DNA from 2 places in the Brevibacterium sp. HMSC08F02 genome. Region 2 is predicted to be linked to the other one. Evidence: predicted binding sites of a transcription regulator. Region 2 holds the regulator's gene; the other holds the start of a gene.
What was found. The regulator LexA, encoded in region 2, represses DNA repair genes until DNA is damaged. The targets are predictions, from matches to a motif close to TCGAACANNTGTTCGA.
Positions count from the first base shown of each region.

Region 1: the regulator LexA is predicted to act here: its motif matches at 2,196-2,211, upstream of HMPREF3172_RS03215 (LysM peptidoglycan-binding domain-containing protein).

Region 1 is NZ_KV789346.1:84,314-91,254, forward strand. It holds gene secA (preprotein translocase subunit SecA) at 1-801, shown strand, start outside; gene HMPREF3172_RS03210 (Rv3235 family protein) at 902-1,342, opposite strand; gene HMPREF3172_RS03215 (LysM peptidoglycan-binding domain-containing protein) at 1,339-2,145, opposite strand; gene HMPREF3172_RS03220 (hypothetical protein) at 2,274-2,765, shown strand; gene HMPREF3172_RS03225 (helix-turn-helix domain-containing protein) at 2,785-3,003, opposite strand; gene HMPREF3172_RS03230 (SAF domain-containing protein) at 3,150-3,770, shown strand; gene HMPREF3172_RS03235 (CpaE/TadZ family protein) at 3,767-5,041, shown strand; gene HMPREF3172_RS03240 (DUF6912 family protein) at 5,046-5,462, shown strand; gene HMPREF3172_RS03245 (DUF2505 family protein) at 5,511-5,978, opposite strand; gene HMPREF3172_RS03250 (NAD-glutamate dehydrogenase) at 6,048-6,941, shown strand, end outside.
Region 2 is NZ_KV789342.1:21,344-28,284, reverse strand. It holds gene HMPREF3172_RS00845 (ATP-dependent DNA helicase) at 1-1,765, shown strand, start outside; gene lexA (transcriptional repressor LexA) at 1,762-2,514, opposite strand; gene HMPREF3172_RS00835 (LysM peptidoglycan-binding domain-containing protein) at 2,785-3,117, shown strand; gene hisB (imidazoleglycerol-phosphate dehydratase HisB) at 3,172-3,777, shown strand; gene HMPREF3172_RS00825 (hypothetical protein) at 3,774-4,370, shown strand; gene hisH (imidazole glycerol phosphate synthase subunit HisH) at 4,367-4,987, shown strand; gene priA (bifunctional 1-(5-phosphoribosyl)-5-((5-phosphoribosylamino)methylideneamino)imidazole-4-carboxamide isomerase/phosphoribosylanthranilate isomerase PriA) at 4,996-5,733, shown strand; gene HMPREF3172_RS00810 (SseB family protein) at 5,730-6,611, shown strand.

The sequences.
Region 1 (6,941 bases), on a different contig from region 2:
CTGTCGGCGCAGAACCAGATCGAGCAGCGCAACGCGGAGCAGCGCAAGAACGTCCTGAAGTACGACGATGTTCTCAACCGCCAGCGCACCGTCATCTACGACGAACGCCAGCGCGTTCTCGAAGGCGACGATTTTGAAGACCAGATTCACGACTTCCGCGACGATGTCCTGCGCGCCTACGTCGAAGGCGCGACGGTCGGCGATCCCGAAGACTGGGAAATGGACAAGCTGTTCGTTGCGCTGCAGGACCTCTATGCCACCTCGATTACGCCGGAAGACCTCTACGAGGACGCGGGAGGCAAGAACAGCCTCAGCCGCGAAAAGATCCTCGAAGAAGTCCAGGCGGATGCCGACCTCGCCTACGAAAAGCGCGAAGAAGAACTCGGTTCAGAAGCGCTGCGCCAGCTTGAGCGTCGCGTTCTGCTGACCAGTATCGACAAGCGCTGGCGTGAGCACCTGTACGAAATGGACTACCTGAAGAACGGCATCGGCCTGCGCGCTATGGCGCAGCGCGATCCGCTCGTGGAGTATCAGCGCGAGGGCTTTGAGATGTTCACCCGAATGCAGGACGGCATCAAGGAAGACGCCACGCGCCTTGTCAACAAGCTGCAGGTGCAGGTCAAGACCGTCAAGAGCGACGAGGTCGAAGTTGAGTCCGATGTCTTCCGCACCAAGCTGCCCAAGCTGACGCTGGCCGGCCCCAGCGAATCTGGGGAAAGTGAAGCGCGCACGGACACTGCGGCGGACGACGACGGCGGTTCGGGCAACCGCGCTGAACGCCGCAAGAAGAAGCGTCGCTGAGGCCCCGGTCTGAGCACTGACGAGCCCCCGTGCTGCTATTGCAGTGCGGGGGCTCGCTGTTTGTGGCCGTGTTCGTTCCGCAGGGGTGCCTGCTGTCGGTTCAGGCAGTCAGATATTCGCGGACGATCCACCGGTCGCGATTCTTCTCCAAACGCAGCGCGCAGGCTTTTGTGCGGGGCCGCAGAGCGATCGACACAGCGGCTTCTATGACGTTCGGCGCAGGTGAACTCAAGCGCGGCCGGCCGATGCCGCGGATGTAGTCAACCTGCTGTTCGGATCGCAGTGCGCGGCGCATCCGCAGTGCGGAGACCACGGAGCTGCGGACTTCCGGGTCGAGCCAGCGTTCAATGGACTGCAGGGTCCGCACACCGTATTCGACTTCGGTCAAAGCGGTGACGATTGAGCGCACAAAGGCGGCTGCGGCTGCTGCTTCGCGCTGTTTTTCGGCAGCTGTCTGCTCTTCGGGAGTCGTCGGGCGTTTGTTGAACATGCGGGTACGAGGTGTCGCGGGTCGGGTCAGGGTGAGTGGTTCGGCGGTCATGGCAGCTCCAGTTCGGTGTCGGGGTAGATGAGGTCGGGGTTGCCGCCCAGGGTGTCGGCATTGGCTTTGCTGATGGCGCTTACGCGTTCAGCTGTTGTCTGGCCGGGTTTCGGGTGGGCGATGGCGATCTTCCAGATGCTGTCGCCCTTTTTGACTGTTACGCGCTGAGGCGATTCGGGTTTCGGTGCTTTGCGTTCGGCTTCTTTGCCGTGCGCGTCCTGTTTGCGCTGCTCGGGTTGAGGTTCTTGTTCCTTCGGTTCCTTGGTCTGCGTCCGAGGCGGTTTCGGTTCGGGCTTCTGTGTTGGCCAGCTGGGATCGGCCGGTGGGGCCGTGCTCGGTTCGGGGTAGGGGGTGTCGCCCGGCGGGGACGTCGGCCAGTGCGGCGGGGGTGTTTGCGTGCCCTCGGTCTGGGGTGCTGTGGACTCACCGTGTGCGGCCTCTGCTTGTGAGGGCGAATTCTGCGCCGGTGCCGCGTGGGCTGTTCCGGCGGCGAGAACGACCGCTGTCATGGATGCGGCTGATGCTTTCAGTGCGGCGGGGGCGATCCTGCGCGCCCACGTGGCAAGTGCGACTGCGCCCGGCACGCCGATGAGGTCAAAGACGCGAGCCGCCGCGATGAGTACGAGCGACAGCTGCAGGCGAAGACCGGCGAGGGCTGCCGCGCAGAGTGCTGTTACGACTACCGCGGCACCGATGTCTGCGTTGAGCGCTCGGTCTGCGAAAGAGGGACCCGCTGTGAGCAGCGCGGCGCATATCAGCAGGTGCAGAGCGGATGCTCCCACATGGATTTCTGTTGGCTTCATGTTCACTCCTTTGTGATCATTTGCAACCAAAGTACATGATCAAACGCAAAACACAAGAATGTTCGAATAACTGCGAATAAAATCTTCAAGCCATGGTTTGGCCGTGTGACTGCAGGCACAATGTGGGTATGGATCGTTTTGATGAGCTTTTTGCTGATTTAGAGGGCCAGGCTGCGGCCGAGAGAGCGCGCGAACGCGAGGGCGAGTTCGGTGACCTTGTTGCCGAGAGCTTCTATGAGGTCACCTTTGTGGAGCGCTTGGCCGGCGCAGTCGGTGAGCGCGTCGATCTGCGCACTGTGTCTGGAGCTGTTTCCGGCGTGCTGACCTCGGTGGGCGAAGGGTGCTGCTGTATTGACGGCGGAGTTCTTGTGATGCTTGCAGCTGTCGAAGGTGTGGCATTGAAGCCTCGTGAGCACGCGGTGCAGGAGCGCTGGAGGTCTGCGCGTTCAATTCTGGGGCAGTGGTGTGCTGAGCGTAAGCAGGTGCGGGTTGAAACTGCAGGGACGGCACTGGAGGGGGCGCTGCACGCTGTTGCGCGTGACTATCTGCAGGTGCGCAGACGAGGTGCCTTTGAGCTGGTGCCTTTGCGCAGGATTTCTGTGGTCCGGGTGCTGCAATAGTGCCGCTGTGCGGACGTGCTCACACGTCAGAGCCGGCTTCGATTTCCTGCTGGGTTTGGGCGTACATGCGCTGAATGTAGTTTTCGATTTCAGCTTTTTCGACGCGCCACTGCCCGCGGCCGCCGACTTTGATGGCTCGCAGTTCGCCGGAGCGGACGAGTGCGCGAGCCCCTGCGGTCGAGATGCTGAGCATTTCGGCGACATCGGTCAGGGGGAGGAAGCGTGTTTCGACGACCATTGCGAGCTCCTTGGTCTGGTGGCCAACCGCAAAGGGGTGGGCGAGGGTGGCGTATCCGTGTATATTCAAAGAAGAATATTCCGCAAACTGCATCAAATGATAGCAAAGTACACCTAACGGCAGATAAATCGATCAATGGAGATCTGATGCACACTGCACCCCGTTTCCGCACTCCCAAGCTGCGTGATCCGCGCGTTCTCATAGCTGTTCTCATACTTGTCGCCTCCGTTGTCGCCACTTGGCTGGTGGTCACGAGCGTTGCGAAGACGACGACGGTGTGGGCAGCAGCGGAGCCTTTGGCGCCGGGCACTGTCATCACGCGCGAGAACGTCCGACCGGTCGAAGTGCGACTGCCGGAGGACAGCGGCGGATACAAGCGGGCGTCCGATGACGACCTCATCGGCCAGACGGTTCTCAGCCCCATTGCGGCCGGCGACCTTGTACCGGCATCGCAGGTCGGTTCGGGTGACAGCTTGGGCGGTCGACGAGTTTCGCTTCCGCTGCAGCGGTCTCTGCCGGCAGATGTCAAGGCTGGTTCCCGGGTCGATGTGTGGGCGGTTGACATGCGTGAGGACAGGGGAGAACCGCAGCCTGTTCTGCGCAATGCTGCGGTTCTTGCCGTGAATCGCGATGGTGGTGGGTTCACGGTCAGTTCGGGTGTGAGCGTTGAGGTGTTCGTGCCCAATGACAGTCTGCAGAAGGTTCTGCAGGCCGTTGCGGCTGAAGACCATCTGTCGGTCGTGTCGATTCCGAAGGACCGTCCATGATTTCGGTTGTGCTCGCGGTCGATGTTGAGTTCGAAAGCGCCGCCGCAGCTGCACTTTCGGCTGCCGGCGATATAGCGGTTCGCTCTCGGCCCGCCGATGGGGTTGAACTTGCTGCCGCGATGTCGGCCGGTGCCGCAGAAGTCTATGTGCTGAGCCGCTATTTCCCCGGAGTCGATGCTGAGTTTCGGGATCGCGCGCGCCGGCTGGGTGTGCGCATTCTGGGCTATGGCGCGGGGCTGGTGGCGGACTGGGGTGTGGCTGTCGAGGTGGAGGCCGGCTGTTCGGCGGAAGCCCTGTGTGAGGCTGTGCGCGCCTGTGCTCAGGCTGAACCAGCGGAGGTTTCTGAAGCGCCCGCAGTCGCACCGGTCGAAGCTGGAAGCCCGGGGCGGATTGTCGCCGTGTGGGGCGCTGACGGTGCTCCCGGCCGCTCAACGATTGCGGCAGCGCTTGCCGACATCAGCTCGCGGGCGGCGAGTACGGTTCTCGTCGATGCTGACACGGTCCACGCCGGGCAGGCTGTCATGTTGGGCCTGTTGGACGACGCATCGAAGATCGCCGCTTTGTGTCGCAGCGCAGAATCTCTTGACGACACTGTGATTTCTCGCTGTATTGCCCGCATCCGCGATGGCTTGGATGTGGTGACTGGGCTCAGCCGCGCGGATCGGTGGCCGGAGGTGCGGGCCGGTGCACTGACCGCCGTTCTTGAGGAACTGGCCAAGCGCTATCCGGTTGTCATCGTCGATGTTTCCGCCCGCGTTGACCCCGATGACCCGCTTGCAGATCCCTTCTATGACCGGCATGCGGCAACCAGGGCGGCTCTGGATGCCGCTGATGAGGTCATCGTGGTCGGTGCGGCGGAACCGCCGGCGCTCGTGAGGCTTATGAATGTCCTCAGCAGCGAGCGTTTTCGGCATGCGGAGAAGACACACGTCGTCGTCAACCGGGTGCGCGAAGGTGCTGTGGGAGCCGATCCCGAGCAGCGCATCCAGCAGACACTTCAGCGCTTTGTCGCGTGCGAATCACCGGTTCTGCTGCCGGACGCGCGCGATGCTCTCGACAGGGCAGTTCTTGCCGGCACCACGATCATTGAATCCGCTCCGAAGAATCCCCTGAGCATTGCCCTGTGGGATTTCGCAAGGCAACTCGGGCTCGCCCCGGCCGGGCGCAGGAGAGCACGGAGGCCTCGCAGGCGCGGTTTTGCGAAGCTGCTGAAGAGTTCACCGCGCGACAGCGGGGCTCGCACCGGCGGGCGCGCAGGCATTGGACAATAGGCGTATGAAGAAGCGCGTCTACACAGCTTGTGATTTGGAAGAATTCGCAGCCGCCTGGCCGAACCTGGGGGAGCGGACGGTGTTCTTCCTGACAGATTCAGCGGCAGCCCTGCGCGGGGACGACCTTGATTATGCCGAGTGGCGTGCGATGACGGCCGCGGCGACAGCGGCAGCCGCTTCTGCGGCTTCCAGCGGAACTGCCAGGATCGTGGCGGCTTCCGATGTTGAGGTGAGCGGCGCCTCGACAGTGGATGACCAGATAGCGGTGGGTTCGGCGAGCGTTCCCGCGGCGTCGGTTGTGAGCTTCCACGTGGATGAGCATCTGCGGCACGAAAGCACGGAAGACGATCTCATCCAGCAGGACCTTCTGTGGTACGCGCCTTCTGAAATTGATCACCTGCTGGGGGACTTCCGCGGCTGAGCCGCGCGAGGTTCACTCAGAGCCGCGCGCCCCTCGCTCAGCTCCGCCTCACTCAGAGCCGGCGATGGTGGCCAACCGTTCGCGGAAGACACGTTCGACCGCGGCTGCCGCGGCTTCTTCGATCATGCCGCCCAGCAGCGGGATGGAGGATTCCGCCTCGGCGTCGACCGTGATGAGCGAATGACCGTCACCCAGCCCCTCAGCGGTGATGTCGGCGGTGATGCCAAGCGGTACGCCCGGAATCTCTGCGCTGTAGGCGGCCGGTTGATCCGGGAATGCGTTCGGCACCGTGATCGTCTGTTCGAGGTGCGCGGCTTTGCTCACGAACGCGGCAGCGGCATCGGGAATGTCAAAAGAGGCCAGCGAGGCCCGGGCGTGTACGACGGTTCCGGAGCCAGTCGCTTCGGCTGTGGCAGTGGACCCTTCAGCCGTCTGCCAGCTGTCCGGGGAAGCCAGAATCGAGCGGATCGAGTCGGTTTCCACCCTCAGTCGTTCACTCACGCGAATTTTCTTCATTCGGCAAATATACCGATCGCCATTCACGTCCTAGAGTGGTACCGAAAGCTTTAGACCATTCATGAGGTGATGAGCGTGACGCAGGCGTACACAGCCGAAATCGCACAGCGTTGGCAGCAGCTGTCAGGCAATCCCGGATCAGCTGCCCTTGTCAGCGCGTATTACCCGAATGTCACCGAAAGCGATTTCGAGGTGTACGGCCCAGAAGTGCTCGCGGCCACCCTCGACTACCACTTCGGTGTTGCCCAGCGCTTCGACGGCGAAGCGCCGCAGATTGACATTCACAACCCCGACGCAGAGGCCCCGGACTACACCGGCAACCGCACCATCATCGACATCGTCGTCGGTGACAAGCGGTTCCTCCTGTCCTCGATCGTCAACAAGATCTCCAGCCTCGGCTACGCCATCCGGGCCGTGCACCACCCCATCCTGCGCACCGTGCGCACCGGCGGCACCCTCGAAGTGATCGACCCCGCACAGCTGCGACAGACCACGACCGACACCTCGGCCCTGCCGATCATCTCGGCTGAGCTCAGCGAAGGCGGACAGTCGAACCCCGAATCATGGATCCACATCGAAATCGACCGGATCCCGGAAGAAGAGTTCGGCCAACTGCAGGAAACCCTCGCAAGCGTTGTCAGCATGCTCGGTGCGGCCAGCCGCGACTACCCGGCCATGCGCGACCGCGCCCGGGAAATCGCGGAAGGCCTGCGCGCAAACCCGCCGGCGGAAGACCTCGCAGACGAAGCCAGCGAAGCCGCCGCGCTGCTCGAATGGCTCGATGGGCGCTTCGCTTTCATGGGGTACCGCGAATACCGGCTGAAAGAAGTCGACGGCCAGTCTGTCCTCGAACCGATTGAGGCCACCGCGCTGGGCATTTCCGCTATGCGCAGCGCCACCACCTCACCGCTATCAGAAGCCGTTGCCGCGCATGCCTTGGACCGCCACGTGCTGGTCCTGACG
Region 2 (6,941 bases):
CGTCATCGTCTCCACCGCAACGCTGGCGCTGCAGGCGCAGATCGTCGACCGCGACATCCCGCGCTTGGCCAAAGCCCTGCGCGAAGACTTAGGCCGCCGGCCGAGCGCGGCCGTTCTCAAGGGGCGGCGGAACTACCTGTGCAAACACAAACTCGCCGGGGGATACCCGGATGACGAGGCGGGGCTCCTGTTCGACATGGGAGCCGACGATGCGGCACACCGGGGCGGATCCATGAGCGCCCTGGAATCCGAGATCGCCCGCATTCGATCATGGGAACAGTCCACCGACACGGGCGACCGCGATGATCTGGTGCCGGGAGTCTCCGACCGCACATGGTCGCACGTGTCCGTCAACGCCTATGACTGCCTGGGCCAGAAATGCCCCATGGTCGAAGAGTGCTGGGCGGAACTGGCCCGGACAAAGGCCTCGGGTGCGGACGTCGTCGTCACCAACCACGCCCTGCTGGCGATCGACGCCTTCGGCGAAAACTCGGTGCTGCCGTCGCACTCGGCAGTCATCATCGACGAAGCCCACGAACTGCGCGACCGCGTGACATCTGCTCTGACCGGCAGCCTGACGGACGCGATGCTCTCAGCCGCGCACTCGGCAGCCAGAAAACACACCGGCGCAACACCGGCAGCGCTGAGTGACTTCGATACCGCGCGCACCTCGTTTTCGGATGCGCTCGACCAGGCCGAAGCCGGTCTGCTGCGGATGTGGCCGGAACCTCTGCAGGACGCGGTCGTCGCTCTGCGCGACAGCGCTCGCACGCTGCTGAGCGCATGCGGTGACGCAGAACGCGGCAAAGAGGCAGACTCCGGCCTGACAGTGGCGCGCGCTCGCATTCAGGAGGTTTTCGACCTCGCGGAGCGCATGACCGACGGCAGCGCCAACGACGTCGTCTGGGTCAGCCGGAATGCTTTCCGCGGCACGGAAACCGTCAGCCTCGTCATCGCCCCGCTGTCGGTTGCCGGCACCATGCGCCGCGGCCTGTTCGAAGAGGCGACCGTCGTCGCAACCTCAGCAACCCTGGCTCTTGGCGGTCGTTTTGAACCGGTCGCCGCCTCTCTTGGTCTGGAGGGCCCCGACAGTCCGCGCTACGACAGTCTCGACGTGGGCTCACCCTTCGACTACCCCAAACAGGGCATCCTCTACGTTGCCGGCCATCTGCCCAAGCCCGGCCGCGGGGGCCTCAACGTCGAACAGCTTGAAGAGCTGCGGGAACTCATCGAAGCCTCCCGCGGGGGAGCGCTCGGGCTGTTCTCATCGAAGGCCGCAGCCGAACAAGCCGCGGAATACATGCGTGAGAACACTGATCTGCCGATCCTGCTGCAGGGCGAAGACGGCCTGGGCAGCCTCGTACGGTCCTTCAGCTCCGATGCTGAGTCGAGCCTGTTCGGCACCATCTCCCTGTGGCAGGGAGTGGACGTGCCCGGGGACGCCTGCCGCCTTGTACTGATCGACAGGATTCCCTTTCCCCGTCCTGACGATCCGCTGGCCACTGCGCGGACGGAAGCCGCCGCCCGCCGAGGTGCCAACGGCTTCATGGCCGTCTCCGCAACTCACGCTGCCCTCAAGTTGGCGCAGGGGGCCGGGAGGCTTATTCGCTCAACTTCCGACCGCGGAGTTGTTGCGGTGCTCGATTCGCGACTGCGCACGGCCCGCTACGCGAACTTCCTCATGGCGACCTTGCCGCCCATGTGGACGACAGAAAGCCCCGCGGTGGTCCGCGGGGCTCTCGAAAGACTCAAACCGGAAGACTAGACGCGGCGGATGACGGCCGTTACGACGCCCATGATGGTGGCAAAGGTGCCGTCAATGGGTTCGTAGTCCGGGTTCTGCGGCAGCAGCCACTGCTTGCCGTCCTTGCGCTTGAGCGTTTTGACCGTTGCTTCGTCGTCCAGTAGGGCTGCGACGATTTCGCCGTTCTCGGCGGTCGGCTGACTGCGCACAACCACCCAGTCGCCGTGGCAGATGGCCGCATCGATCATCGAATCGCCGACCACGTTGAGCAGGAACAGGTTGTCACCGGCGCCGACAACCTGGCGAGGCAGGACGAAAACGTCGTCCACATTCTGTTCGGCCGTGATGGGGCCGCCGGCGGCAATGCGACCGACCACGGGAATGGCGGCGGCGTTCGCCGATGTGTCCGCTGCCGGCGTTTCAACGACCTCAGCCGGATTGACTACCTCGATTGCGCGCGGACGTTTGGGGTCGCGGCGCAGATAGCCGAGCTTTTCGAGCTGGTTGAGCTGGTGCGCAACAGACGAAAGGGAAGCAAGGCCGACGGCCTTGCCGATCTCACGCATGCTCGGGGGATATCCGTTGCTGTGCACGGACGCCTCGATCGTCTCGAGCACCTGACGCTGGCGGGCCGACAGCGAACGGTCGTCCGCGGCAGCTGAAGCGACCGGCAGGGGAGACTCGCTGTCACGGCGCTTGCGGAACGAGCTGACCTCCTTGGCCACTTCGGTGTCACGTGGGCGGCCGCGAGTGCGACGCGACTGTGTCATGACTCAGTCCTCTCGCCCCGAACCCCTGACATTACTGCAGGTCAGAAGCTTGGAGCCGGTTATGTCAGTGCCTCGTGGGAAGCTCTGAACAGTGGAAATCGGATGCAGTGTTCGAATCCATTTTCACATAGATGTTCGACAAACATTGGATTGTGTTCTAATGTGTGTCTTAGAACATCAGTTCGAATAATGCGAATGGCCGTGGGGCAAGCGGCCGTACGCCACATCGCATTGTCGGGGCCGAAGGCTCTGGCTGTGTTAGGAGGAAGAATGCACACGCTCGCTCGCGCACCGCACCGTTCGGTAAGGGAAGGCCGGATCTTTTGGGTGCGGCGCATGGCGGCTCTCGCTGTCATCGCTGCGGTAGCTCTGTGCGCCGTCCTCTTCATCCGGTCAGAGGCTTCGGCCTCGAATGCGGAACCGCTCTATGCGGAAGACACCCAGATGGTCATCGTCGAAGAAGGCCAGTCACTGTGGGAAATCGCCCGTGACTCCGCTGGTGGGGAAGACGTTCGTGACGTTCTGACCGCCATCGTCGACATGAACGGTCTGGACTCTTCCACGGTTCACCCTGGCCAGCGCATCCTCGTTCCCTCCCGATAGGATTGGCCTGACCGCGCCGCGCGGTCAGCAGCAGCCGAATGGAAACGAGGATTGATGGCCCAGAGGATCGGGACGGCGTCACGTCACACCAGTGAATCCAAGGTCGACGTCACAATTGATCTCGACGGAACAGGGAAATCCGACATCTCAACCGGAGTCCCTTTCTACGACCACATGCTTGACGCGCTGGCTCGCCACTCCCTGTGCGATCTGACGGTCAAAGCCGAAGGCGACATCGAAATCGATGTTCACCACACGGTCGAAGACACCGCCATCACCATCGGCTGGGCACTGAAAGACGCTGTCGGAGACAAAGCGGGCATCCGCCGCTACGGCGATGCGGCAGTTCCTTTGGATGAAGCACTCGCGCAGGCTGTCGTCGACATCAGCGGCCGCCCGTACTTCGTTCACACCGGCGAACCCGAAGGCTTCCAGTACGCCATGATCGGCGGACACTTCACGGGCTCCATGGTCAGCCACGCTCTTGAATCTCTTTCCATCAACGCGGGCCTGACCGTCCACCTCACACTTGTTGCCGGTCGGGACCCCCACCACATTGCAGAAGCTGAATTCAAGGCCTTTGCTCGCGCTCTGCGCATGGCGCTTGAAGCCGACCCGCGCACTGGTGGAGCTATTCCCTCCACCAAGGGGGCCCTGTGAACACAGCACTCGTAGTCACACCCTTCGGCGACCCCAAACAGCTTGCAGCCGCTTGCGTGTTGAGCGATATTCGCGGTTCTGTCGTGCCCGTCGGCGGCTTTTCGGCCATTGTTCTTGACGACGCCAGCCGCGAACACGCCACCGAAGTCACCCAGAAGCTGTCGAAGATGGCTGGCCGCTACGAAGTTCTTCTGCTCGTCCGTGAAGACGACGCCATCGCCTCCGGCCACTACCGCGGGGGCAAGCGCCAGTCAGAAGTTCCGGCGGGTCTGGCCCTGCAGAACCTCCCCGAAGACGTCGAGCGTCTGCTTCTGGGGCAGGCAGATCCCGCTGACATCGAAGGCGCGCAGCACACGGCTGATATCAGCAAGATGCAGGCAAGCGCACTGACTATGACGGGCGCTCGTGCCGCAATTGCGCGCACCGCAATCGTCTGGATGATCGTCGCCGCAGTTGCATTCGTCGCACTGGTCATCGGCGCTGTTGTTGCTCTCAGCGGCCCTTGGTACATGTGGATCGCCACCGCGCTGGCGGCCGGTGTCTTCGGCGTGAGCCTGTTCCGCATCAACAAGCTGCTGGGGCGCAGAAAATGACCACCGTTGCGGTTCTCGACGCCGGATCGGGCAATGTGCGCTCCGCAGTTCGGGCGCTTGAAGCCGCCGGCGCGCAGGTCCATCTGACCGCACAGCCGCAGTACCTGCTGGCGGCAGACGGCCTCGTCGTCCCGGGCGTTGGCGCTTTTGCGTCGGTTATGGACGAACTGCGCGCAGTCGGAGCTCCGGCCATCATTGCCGACAGGATCGAACGCGGAATGCCGGTATTGGGCATCTGCGTGGGCCTGCAGATCATGTTCGAGCAGGGTACCGAACACGGAGTGACCGCAGAAGGCCTTGGCCTGTGGAACGGCTCCGTCACCAAGCTTTCAGCCCCCGTTGTTCCCCACATGGGGTGGACCACGGTGCAGCCGCCAGCAGGTTCGCTGCTGTTCAATGGAATCACCGACGAGCACTTCTACTTCGTCCACTCCTATGCGGCGCACACAGCACCCAGCACAGGGGAGGCGACGTATGCCGAACACGGTGAAAAGTTCATAGCCGCTGTTGAGGACGGGCCGCTCAGCGCGGTGCAGTTCCACCCAGAAAAGTCCGGTCGGGCAGGTCTGAAGCTCCTTGCCAATTGGATTGACAGCCTCGACGCTTCCCACATATAGGAGAACCAGTGACTGAAGCAGACCGCCTTGTGCTCTTTCCCGCAGTCGACATCGTCGACGGCAAAGCCGTTCGCCTACACCAAGGTGAAGCCGGAACCGAAACCGATTACGGTCAGCCGCTGGAAAACGCGCTGAAGTTCCAAGAAGCCGGAGCGGAATGGCTCCACCTCGTCGACCTTGACGCTGCTTTCGGCCGCGGTGACAACCGGGCCATCATCAAGGATCTCATCGCCTCTGTCGACCTCAAGGTCGAACTCTCCGGTGGTATTCGCGATACTGCGGCACTCGAAGCCGCCCTCGAAATCGGTGCAGCTCGCGTCAACATCGGTACGGCAGCTATCGAAAACCCCGAATGGACGGCCGACATCATCCGTCAACACGGTGACGCCGTTGCAGTCGGGCTTGACGTTCGCGGCGAAATGCTTGCCGGCCGGGGCTGGACGAAGGAAGGCCGCAGCCTGTGGGATGTCATCGACGAGCTCCAGGCCGCCGGATGCTCGCGCTACGTTGTCACCGACATCAACACCGACGGTACTCTCAGCGGTCCCAACACGGAGCTTCTGCAGAAGATTGCAAGCACCACCGGCACACCGGTCACCGCTTCCGGTGGGATCTCGTCGCTTGATGACCTCGCTGCTCTGCGCAAGCTCGTACCCGCTGGTGTTGACTCCGCCATCATCGGCAAGGCTCTCTACGCCGGCCGATTCACCATGAGTGAAGCACTCGAGGTCGCTGGCCGCCCATGACAAACGGCACGCCCGACCAGCCCCAGCTGCCCGAACACCTCAAGGGCATGTTCGGCAGCGCTGCGAGCCCAGACGGTTCTGCGTCGCCTGACGGTCAGGTTGGCTCTGGGGGAGAGGGCAGCCAGGCCGACTCTGCCGGGGCAGGAAATCAGACTGACTCCGCGGGAACCGCGTGGAAGGGCCGCGAGCTCAAACCCAACCCCTTCTCTGGCGATACCGGTGAAGCTGACCCGCGGGTGACGGCGGCGCTTGAAGCCGCCACGGCCAATCCTTTTGACCCTGCCGCCCACATCGGGGTAGTCGAGGCGCTGAAGAACTCGCGTGTTTATGCGCCGATTCTTCCCGAGGCTCTCAGCAAATCTGTGGGCGAACACGGGCTCATGGTCGACAACAGCTCGGACATGGCTATGGTGCGCCTCTCATCGGAAGACGGCCGCGAGGCCACGCCCTGCTTCACTGCGATTCCCCTTCTGACTCAGTGGGGGACTCAGGCAAGGCCTGTGCCGATCGAAGCTGAGCGGCTGGGCTTGGGTGCTGTTGATGAAGGCTCGCAGCTGGTCATCGTCGATCCGGGCAGTGATCACGCGTTTCTCCTGCGCAGGCCGGCCCTGTGGGCTTTTGTGCAGGGACACGATTGGACGCCTTCGTGGGCCGACAGAGAAGTCGCGCAGGCAATCGGGGACACCGCGGCGCAGTTTTCGTGGATTGCTTCCGTTGGCGCAGGTCCTGGCAGCAAAAGGATCGTGACGGGCGGGCCCGAACTGGCTATTGTTCTCACCCTCGAAGGCGAACCTGACTTCAGTGCTTTCCAAGCCCGTCTGGCCGAGCACTCCGTCATCGTCGACCGCGTCGACTCCCTGACCATCACGGTCCGCTGAGCATTACGCTGCGCTGGGTCCGCGGGCATTACCTGCGTCGTCATGTGAGGCCCACCCACGCTTTAGCAACAAAAACTCCCGTTAGCAGTTGTTGCTAAGGCGCGGATTCCGGCTAAGCGGTGTCTGTGGGCGGCTAAGCCGCAGATTCCGGCTAAGCGGTGTTTGTGTGCGGCTAAGGCGCAGATTCCGGCTAACGGGTGTTTTCGCGCTGCAGGTTGCGGGCAGTCCTTTGGCATGGCACACGAGGTGCCGCCCGGGCTGGCTTCGAGCGTCTACCTTGTTCTGCGGCTTGCGGCAGAGCCCTGCACCTGCGCCCACGCTTTAGCAAGA